DNA from 2 places in the Streptomyces sp. NPDC007901 genome. Region 2 is predicted to be linked to the other one. Evidence: predicted binding sites of a transcription regulator. Region 2 holds the regulator's gene; the other holds the start of a gene.
What was found. Region 2 encodes HrcA, which represses chaperone genes, less so after heat shock. Its sites were predicted from a motif close to TTNGCACTCNGNNNNNCNGAGTGCNAA; they were not measured.

Region 1 (4,412 bases), on a different contig from region 2:
CCGCGCCGGGCCGGGTCGACGAAGACGGCGTCCCAGCCCGCCGTGTCCACCTCCGTGACGTCCGCCTCCCGGACCTCGATCAGGCCGGCCAGGCCCAGCGCGTCGGCGTTCACCCGCGCGGTCCGCGCCGTCACCGGGTCCCGGTCCACGGCGAGCACCCGGATCCCGGCCCGCGCGAAGGCGATCGCGTCGCCCCCGATCCCGCAGCACAGGTCGGCGACGGAGGACACGCCCAGCGCCTTCAGCCGCTCCGCCCGGTACGTGGCGACACTCGCCCGCGTCGACTGCTCGACCCCGTTCGGCGTGAAGAACATGCGGTCCGCGTCCGCCTCGCCGAACTTCGCCGCCGCCCGCTGCCGCAGCCGGGCCTGGGCGAGCGCCGCCGACACCAGCTCGGCGGGGTGGGTGCGGCGCAGCCGGGTGGCCACGGCGAGTTCGTCGGCGGGCGCGGTGCCGCGCACCTCGGCGAGGAGGGCGTGGCCCTCGGGGGTGAGGAGGGGGGCGAGGTGGTCGTTCACCGGGTCATTGTCGGCCAGTCGGTGGATGGTTCGCCTCCGGCCGAGGTGTCTGCCCCGGTTCCGGGGAGGGGCCTGGAAGGATCCGACGCCATGCGAGCAGTCGTACAAAATGACAAAAATGGGTTCAGAGTGGGTGTGGCGGGCCTGCTGGCCGCCGCCGCCCTGGTGTCCGGCTGCGCGGGACCCGACGGTTCCGCCGCCCGCCCCGCCGCCGGCCAGCAGCCGCACCGGAACGCCGCCGCCGACGCCCACGCCGCCCTGGCCGCCGCCGCCAAGCGCTGGGGGCTGAACGCGGTCCCCCTGCGCCCCCCGGCCCCGCCGACGCAGAAGCCGAGGATCACCGCTCGCGACGGGTTCGAGGTGGACGGGCAGGAGGAGGACGAGCTGCCCCCGGTCTTCACCACGGTCCCGACGAAGCAGAAGGTCGTCTTCCTGACCATCGACGACGGCTCGGAGAAGGACCCGGAGTTCCTCCGCATGATGAGCGACCTGCGGATCCCCTACACCGCGTTCCTCAGCAACTACCTGGTCAAGGACGACTACGGCTACTTCCGGAAGATGCAGGCCGAGGGCCACACCCTCAACAACCACACCCTGACCCACCCCTACCTGCCGGGCCTGACCTACGAGGAGCAGAAGCACGAGATCTGCGGCATGCAGGAGATCATGAAGCGGGAGTTCGGCAAGGCTCCGACCGTCTTCCGCCCGCCCTACGGCAACTACAACGGCGACACCCTGCGCGCCGCCAAGACCTGCGGCATCAAGTACGCGCCCATCTGGGACGAGGAGGTGTTCGTCGACCACTGGGAGTACCGCGAGTGGGACCGCGGCCTGCACCCCGGTGACATCGTGCTCACGCACTTCCGGGGCCGCAGCGACTGGGACGGCACGATGGTCGACGACATGCGCCGCTTTCTGAACAAGGTCACGCGCGAGGGCTACGCGGTGGCGCGCCTGGAGGACTACCTGTGAGCCGCGCGAGGGCGACGGCGGCGTTCCTGGCCGCCGTCGCCCTCCTGCTCGCGGGCTGCGCCCAGTCCGTGGACCCCATCGAACGGCTCGGCAGGAAGGCGGCCGACGGGGTACGGCCGCACGGCCCGGCCGGCGAACAGGCCTACCGGCACTGGGGCCTGAGCGCGCCCCTGCCGGCCGCCCCGCGCCCGCCGTCCCACCCGCTCTCCTTCCGCTCGGCCCTCCCCCCGGTCGTCGACCACATCCCCACCGCCGACCGGGTGGTCTTCCTGACCTACGACGACGGCGCCGAGAAGGACCCCCGCTTCGTGGACATGGTCCGCGAACTGCGCCTGCCCGTGACGATGTTCCTCACGGACAGCGTGGTCGGCCCCGGCTACGGCCACTTCGCCCGTCTCCAGGCGGTCGGCGCGAGCGTCCAGAACCACACCCTCGACCACCCGGCCATGCCCGGGCTGCCCTACGCGGGCCAGCGCGCCGAGATCTGCGGACAGCAGGAGAAGCTGAAGTCCCGCTTCGGCATCCGCCCGTACCTCTTCCGCCCGCCCTACGGCACCTACGACACCACCACGCTCCGCGCGGCGGCCGACTGCGGGGTGACGGCGGTGGTGCTCTGGCGGGCGGCGATGACGGCCGACACTCTCGCCTTCAGGAACGGCGAGAAACAGCTCCGCCCCGGCGACATCGTCCTGGTCGGCCCCGACGAGGCCATGGGCCCGGCCCTGCGGGAGCGCACGGCCCGGCTGCTGCGCCGGGTGCAGGCGAGCGGGCTGACGGTGGGGCGGCTGGAGGACTACCTGTAGCCGGCTGGAGGGACTGCCCGCAGACGGGTTTTCCGGTCCGGCGACCCGGTTTTTTCGGCGCCGCGCCGCAGGCAATTGGCACTCCGCTTGACCGAGTGCTAATCGCGGTCATAGTCTCGGCTCTGGCACTCGGCAGATGAGAGTGCCAACAACGCGACGGGCAGGTCCGGCACCCGCGACGACGGATCCACCTGGTCGCCACCTCAGACAGTTAACCCCGTGAGATCTCCGAAGGGGGAGGTCGGATCGTGACGACCGCCAGCTCCAAGGTTGCCATCAAGCCGCTTGAGGACCGCATCGTGGTCCAGCCGCTCGACGCCGAGCAGACCACGGCCTCCGGCCTGGTCATCCCGGACACAGCGAAGGAGAAGCCCCAGGAGGGCGCCGTCCTCGCCGTGGGCCCGGGCCGTTTCGAGAACGGCGAGCGCCTGCCGCTCGACGTCAAGGTCGGCGACGTCGTGCTCTACAGCAAGTACGGCGGCACCGAGGTGAAGTACAACGGCGACGAGTACCTCGTCCTCTCGGCTCGCGACGTGCTCGCGATCATCGAGAAGTAAGCCTGCGACTTACCACCTCAAGCACTCCGCTTGAAGCTGCGCCCCTGGCCCCCGCGATCCTTTAGAAGCCGGGCGCCAGGGGCGCAGTCTTGTTCACCCCAGAATTCCGAGAGGGCTCCCGCTGCCATGGCGAAGATCCTGAAGTTCGACGAGGACGCCCGTCGCGCCCTTGAGCGTGGCGTCAACAAGCTTGCCGACACGGTGAAGGTGACGATCGGCCCCAAGGGCCGCAACGTCGTCATCGACAAGAAGTTCGGCGCCCCCACCATCACCAACGACGGTGTCACGATCGCCCGTGAGGTCGAGATCGAGGACCCGTACGAGAACCTCGGCGCGCAGCTGGTGAAGGAGGTGGCGACCAAGACCAACGACATCGCGGGTGACGGTACGACCACCGCCACCGTCCTGGCCCAGGCGCTGGTCCGCGAGGGCCTGAAGAACGTCGCCGCGGGTGCCTCCCCGGCCGCCCTGAAGAAGGGCATCGACGCCGCCGTCGCCGCCATCTCCGAGGACCTGCTCGCGACGGCCCGCCCGATCGAGGAGAAGTCCGACATCGCCGCCGTCGCCGCGCTGTCCGCCCAGGACCAGCAGGTCGGTGAGCTCATCGCCGAGGCGATGGACAAGGTCGGCAAGGACGGTGTCATCACCGTCGAGGAGTCCAACACCTTCGGTCTGGAGCTGGACTTCACCGAGGGCATGGCCTTCGACAAGGGCTACCTGTCGCCGTACTTCGTGACGGACCAGGAGCGCATGGAGGCGGTCCTGGAGGACCCCTACATTCTCATCAACCAGGGCAAGATCTCCTCCATCGCGGACCTGCTGCCGCTGCTGGAGAAGATCATCCAGGGCAACGCCTCGAAGCCGCTGCTGATCATCGCCGAGGACGTGGACGGCGAGGCCCTCTCCACCCTCGTGGTCAACAAGATCCGCGGCACCTTCAACGCGGTCGCGGTCAAGGCCCCCGGCTTCGGTGACCGCCGCAAGGCGATGCTGCAGGACCTGGCGATCCTCACCGGCGCCACGGTCATCTCCGAGGAGGTCGGCCTCAAGCTCGACCAGGTCGGCCTGGACGTGCTGGGCTCCGCCCGCCGCGTCACCGTCACCAAGGACGACACCACGGTCGTCGACGGCGCCGGCAACTCCGCCGACGTCACCGGCCGCGTCGCCCAGATCAAGGCCGAGATCGAGAACACCGACTCCGACTGGGACCGCGAGAAGCTCCAGGAGCGCCTCGCGAAGCTGGCCGGCGGCGTGTGCGTGATCAAGGTCGGCGCCGCCACCGAGGTGGAGCTGAAGGAGAAGAAGCACCGTCTGGAGGACGCCATCTCCGCGACCCGCGCCGCGGTCGAGGAGGGCATCGTCTCCGGTGGTGGCTCCGCGCTGGTCCACGCCGCGAAGGTCCTGGAGGGCGGCCTCGGCAAGACCGGCGACGAGGCGACCGGTGTCGCCGTCGTCCGCCGCGCCGTCGTCGAGCCGCTGCGCTGGATCGCCGAGAACGCCGGCCTGGAGGGTTACGTCATCACCTCCAAGGTCGCCGAGCTCGAGAAGGGCCAGGGCTTCAA
Region 2 (4,412 bases):
GTGCCCCTGCCCGGACCACAGGGCCATGCCCTGCGCGTCCCCGGCCTTGGCGGCGGCCTTGCGCAGCGGGGAGGTGAGGTGGTGGACCTCGGGATAGGCGGCGGGCGCGTACGGCCCGTGCTCGCGCAGGAAGCGGTTGACGAGACCGCGGGCGGGCCGCCCGGAGAAGGCCCGGGTCAGTTCCGTGCGGACGAACAGGGGGTTGGTCAGCGCCTGCTTGTGGATGTCGGCGGCGCCGGACTCGGGGGTGGCGAGGAAGGCCGTACCGAGCTGGGCGGCGCTCGCGCCCGCCGCGAGGACGGCGGCGATCTGGCTGCCGCGCATGATCCCGCCGGCGGCGACCACCGGGATGCCCACGGTCTCCCGTATCTGGCCGATCAGCGACAGCAGTCCGATCCCGGCTCCGTCGTTCTCGGCGATGTCCCGGTGGGTGCCCTGGTGCCCGCCGGCCTCGACGCCCTGCGCGATCACCGCGTCCGCCCCGGCCCGCTCGACGGCGAGGGCCTCCTCGGCGGTGGTCGCGGTGACCAGGGTGAGGGTTCCGGCGCGGCGCAGGGAGTCCAGTACCTCGCGGGTCGGCACACCGAAGTGGAAGGAGACGACGGCCACCGGGTTGTCGAGGAGTACGGCGAGCTTCGCGTCGTACCCGTCGTCCCGGCCGCTGTCCGGGTCACCGAGCTCGGTCTCGTACCAGGCGGCCTCACCGGCCAGCTGGTGTGCGTAGAGCTCCACGGCGCCGGACTCCGCATACTCCGGCTGGGGCATGAAGAGGTTGACCCCGAAAGGGCGGCCGGTCAGCCCTCGCAGTTGCTTGATCTCCTGGTACATCCCGTCGGCGGTCTTGTACCCGGCGGCAAGGAACCCCAGCCCGCCCGCCTCGGACACGGCGGCGGCCAGCTGCGGGACGGAGACCCCGCCGGCCATGGGGGCCTGCACGATCGGAAAGGGGAAGAGATCGGTCAGTGCGGAGGACATGACGGCATGTTGTCACGTCCTCCGAACAAGACCGAATCGGGCCGCCTCTTTGGCACATGCCACATATCGCGGCGGCACGGCCCCTCCGCGACCCGCTGCGGGCGCCCCCGTCAACGCCCGTTGAACGCGTCCTTCAGCCGGCTGAACAGGCCCTGCTGCCCCGGCTGGAACTGCCCCGTGGGCCGCTCCTCGCCGCGCAGCTTCGCCAGCTCGCGCAGGAGGCGTTCCTGCTCGGGGTCCAGCTTGGTCGGGGTCTGCACCTCGACGTGGACGATCAGGTCGCCCCGGCCGCCGCCCCGCAGATGCGTGACACCGCGCCCGTGCAGCGGGATCGACTGGCCGGACTGGGTGCCGGGCCGGATGTCGACCTCCTCCATGCCGTCCAGGGTCTCCAGCGGCACCTTCGTGCCGAGCGAGGCCGCCGTCATCGGGATCGTCACCGTGCAGTGCAGATCGTCGCCGCGCCGCTGGAACGTGGAGTGCGGCAGCTCGTGGATCTCGACGTACAGGTCACCGGCGGGACCGCCGCCGGGCCCGACCTCGCCCTCACCGGCGAGCTGGATCCGGGTGCCGTTGTCGACACCGGCCGGGATCTTCACGGTCAGCGTCCGCCGGGAGCGGACCCGGCCGTCACCGGCGCACTCGGGGCACGGCGTCGGCACGACGGTCCCGAAGCCCTGGCACTGCGGGCAGGGCCGGGAGGTCATGACCTGGCCGAGGAAGGACCGCGTCACCTGCGAGACCTCACCACGGCCCCGGCACATGTCACACGTTTGAGCGGAGGTGCCCGGCGCAGCGCCCTCACCGTTACAGGTGTTGCAGACGATCGCCGTGTCGACCTGGATGTCCTTGGTCGTGCCGAAGGCCGCCTCGTCGAGCTCGACCTCGATCCGGATCATGGCGTCCTGGCCCCGGCGGGTGCGCGAGCGCGGACCGCGCTGCGACGCCGTACCGAAGAACGCGTCCATGATGTCGGAGAAGTTCCCGAAGCCGCCGGCCCCGAAGCCGCCCGCGCCCCCGCCGCCCGCCTGCGAGAGCGGGTCGCCGCCGAGGTCGTAGACCTGCTTCTTCTGCGGGTCCGAGAGCACCTCGTAAGCGGCGTTGATCTCCTTGAACCGCTCCTGGGTCTTCGGGTCCGGGTTGACGTCCGGGTGCAGCTCGCGCGCGAGCCGACGGAAGGCCTTCTTGATCTCTTCCTGCGACGCGTCGCGGCGCACGCCGAGAACGGCGTAGTAGTCCGTGGCCACTTACGACTCCGCCAGGATCTGTCCGACGTACCGTGCCACCGCTCGTACCGCTCCCATCGTTCCCGGGTAATCCATGCGGGTCGGTCCGACCACGCCGAGTTTGGCGAGTGCCTCGCCGCCCGAACCGTAACCGACCGACACCACTGACGTGGAGTTGAGTCCCTCATAGGCGTTCTCGTGACCGATGCGTACGGTCATGCCCGAATCCCCGGCCTCGCCCAGGAGTTTGAGAAGAACGACATGTTCCTCCAATGCCTCCAGGACGGGCCGGATCATGAGGGGAAAGTCATGCCCGAAGCGGGTGAGATTGGCGGTGCCGCCGATCACCAGCCGCTCCTCGTTCTCCTCGACGAGCGTCTCCAGCAGGGTGGAGAGCACCGCCGAGACCGTGCCGCGGTCCTCGGCGTCGAAGGCGTCCGGCAGATCCTCCACCAGCCGGGGCACGTCCGAGAACCGGCGCCCCGCGACCCGGCTGTTCAGCCGCGCCCGCAGATCCGCCAGCGACGTCTCCCCGAACGGCGCCGGGCAGTCGACCATCCGCTGCTCGACCCGCCCGGTGTCGGTGATCAGCACCAGCATCAGCCGGGCCGGAGCCAGTGACAGCAGCTCCACGTGCCGCACGGTGGACCGCGTCAGCGACGGGTACTGCACCACCGCCACCTGCCGCGTCAGCTGCGCCAGCAGCCGCACGGTCCGCGCGACGACGTCGTCGAGGTCGACGGCGCCGTCGAGGAAGTTCTGGATCGCCCGCCGCTCGGGCGCGCTCATCGGCTTGACACCGGCGAGCTTGTCGACGAACAGCCGGTAGCCCTTGTCGGTCGGGATCCGCCCGGCGCTGGTGTGCGGCTGGGCGATGTACCCCTCGTCCTCCAGGGCGGCCATGTCGTTGCGCACGGTCGCCGGGGAGACCCCGAGGTTGTGCCGCTCGGTCAGCGCCTTCGACCCGACCGGTTCCTCGGTGCCGACATAGTCCTGGACGATGGCGCGCAATACCTGAAGCCTGCGTTCACTCAGCATCCAGCGCCACACCTCCAGAAAGTCGTGCCCGCGGCCTTTCGGGTCCTTCGGGTCTTTCGTCTGGCACTCTGCGATCCCGAGTGCCAACATCCCCGGCCCAGTGTACGGCCGTCGGGTACTGACTGGGCAAGGTCGGTCAGGACCCGTGACGTTCTACGGCTAGCGTCGCGGCATGACGGTGACTTGGGAAGAGCTGGGGTGGGAGCGGGTGGCCGAAGGCGTCGGCCGCTGCCGGCTGCCGGGCTGGGACTGCACGGCCGGGCTGGTCCTCGGCGCGGGCGCGGCCCTGATGGTGGACGCCGGGTCGAGCCTGGCGGAGGGCGCGCGGTTGCGTACGGAGGCGCAGCGGCTGGCCGGGCGCCGTGTGACCCATCTCGCGCTCACCCACCCCCACTTCGACCACGTCTTCGGCACGCCCGCCTTCGCGGGCACCGACCTGTACGCGGCGGCGGGCGCGGAGGCCGTCCTCGCCCACGACCGCGAGGCACTGCGCCTGGACGCGGTCCGCAACGGCCTCCCGGCCCCCGAGGCCGAGGAGGCGGCCGACGCCCTCCCGCTCCCCCGCCGCCCGGTCTCCGGCGAGTGGACCCTCGGCCTCGGCGACGGCCGCCGGGCCCTGCTGGCCGACGTGGGCCCCGGCCACACCTCCCACGACCTCGCGGTCCTCGTCCCCGGCGACCCGGCGGTGGTCTTCTGCGGCGACCTGGTGGAGGAGTCCGGCGATCCCCAGGCCGGCCCCGATGCCGTACCGTCGCGCTGGCCCGCGGCCCTGGACCGCCTGCTGTCGCTCGGCGGCGATGACGCCCTGTACGTCCCAGGTCACGGAGCGGTGGTCGACGCGGCGTTCGTGCGGGCCCAGCGCGACGCCCTGGCCGCCCGCTTCGGCGTGTCGTAGGCGCACCCGTCCGGCTTCTCCTATCGTCATCCGAATGCGCCAGTACTCCGCCGACCTGACCCCGCCGTGGAAGAAGCCGAAACCGGCGCCGGAGGTGGCCGCCGAACCCGGTCTGGTGGTGGAGGAGCCCGGCACCGGGTTCTGCGGCGCGGTGATCCGCTGCGAGGCGGGCACGGTCACCCTGGAGGACCGCTTCGGCAAGCACCGCGTCTTCCCGCTGGAGCCGCGCGGCTTCCTCCTGGAGGGGCAGGTCGTCACCCTCGTACGGCCCGCGTCCG

Region 1: the regulator HrcA is predicted to act here: its motif matches at 2,369-2,395, upstream of groES (co-chaperone GroES).

Annotation. Positions count from the first base shown of each region.
Region 1 is NZ_JBIBKW010000001.1:395,463-399,874, forward strand. It holds gene ACFZDK_RS02055 (SAM-dependent methyltransferase) at 1-518, opposite strand, end outside; gene ACFZDK_RS02060 (polysaccharide deacetylase family protein) at 609-1,490, shown strand; gene ACFZDK_RS02065 (polysaccharide deacetylase family protein) at 1,487-2,293, shown strand; gene groES (co-chaperone GroES) at 2,542-2,850, shown strand; gene groL (chaperonin GroEL) at 2,977-4,412, shown strand, end outside.
Region 2 is NZ_JBIBKW010000034.1:41,220-45,631, forward strand. It holds gene ACFZDK_RS51515 (nitronate monooxygenase) at 1-975, opposite strand, end outside; gene dnaJ (molecular chaperone DnaJ) at 1,086-2,222, opposite strand; gene hrcA (heat-inducible transcriptional repressor HrcA) at 2,223-3,239, opposite strand; gene ACFZDK_RS51530 (MBL fold metallo-hydrolase) at 3,412-4,134, shown strand; gene ACFZDK_RS51535 (DUF3097 family protein) at 4,169-4,412, shown strand, end outside.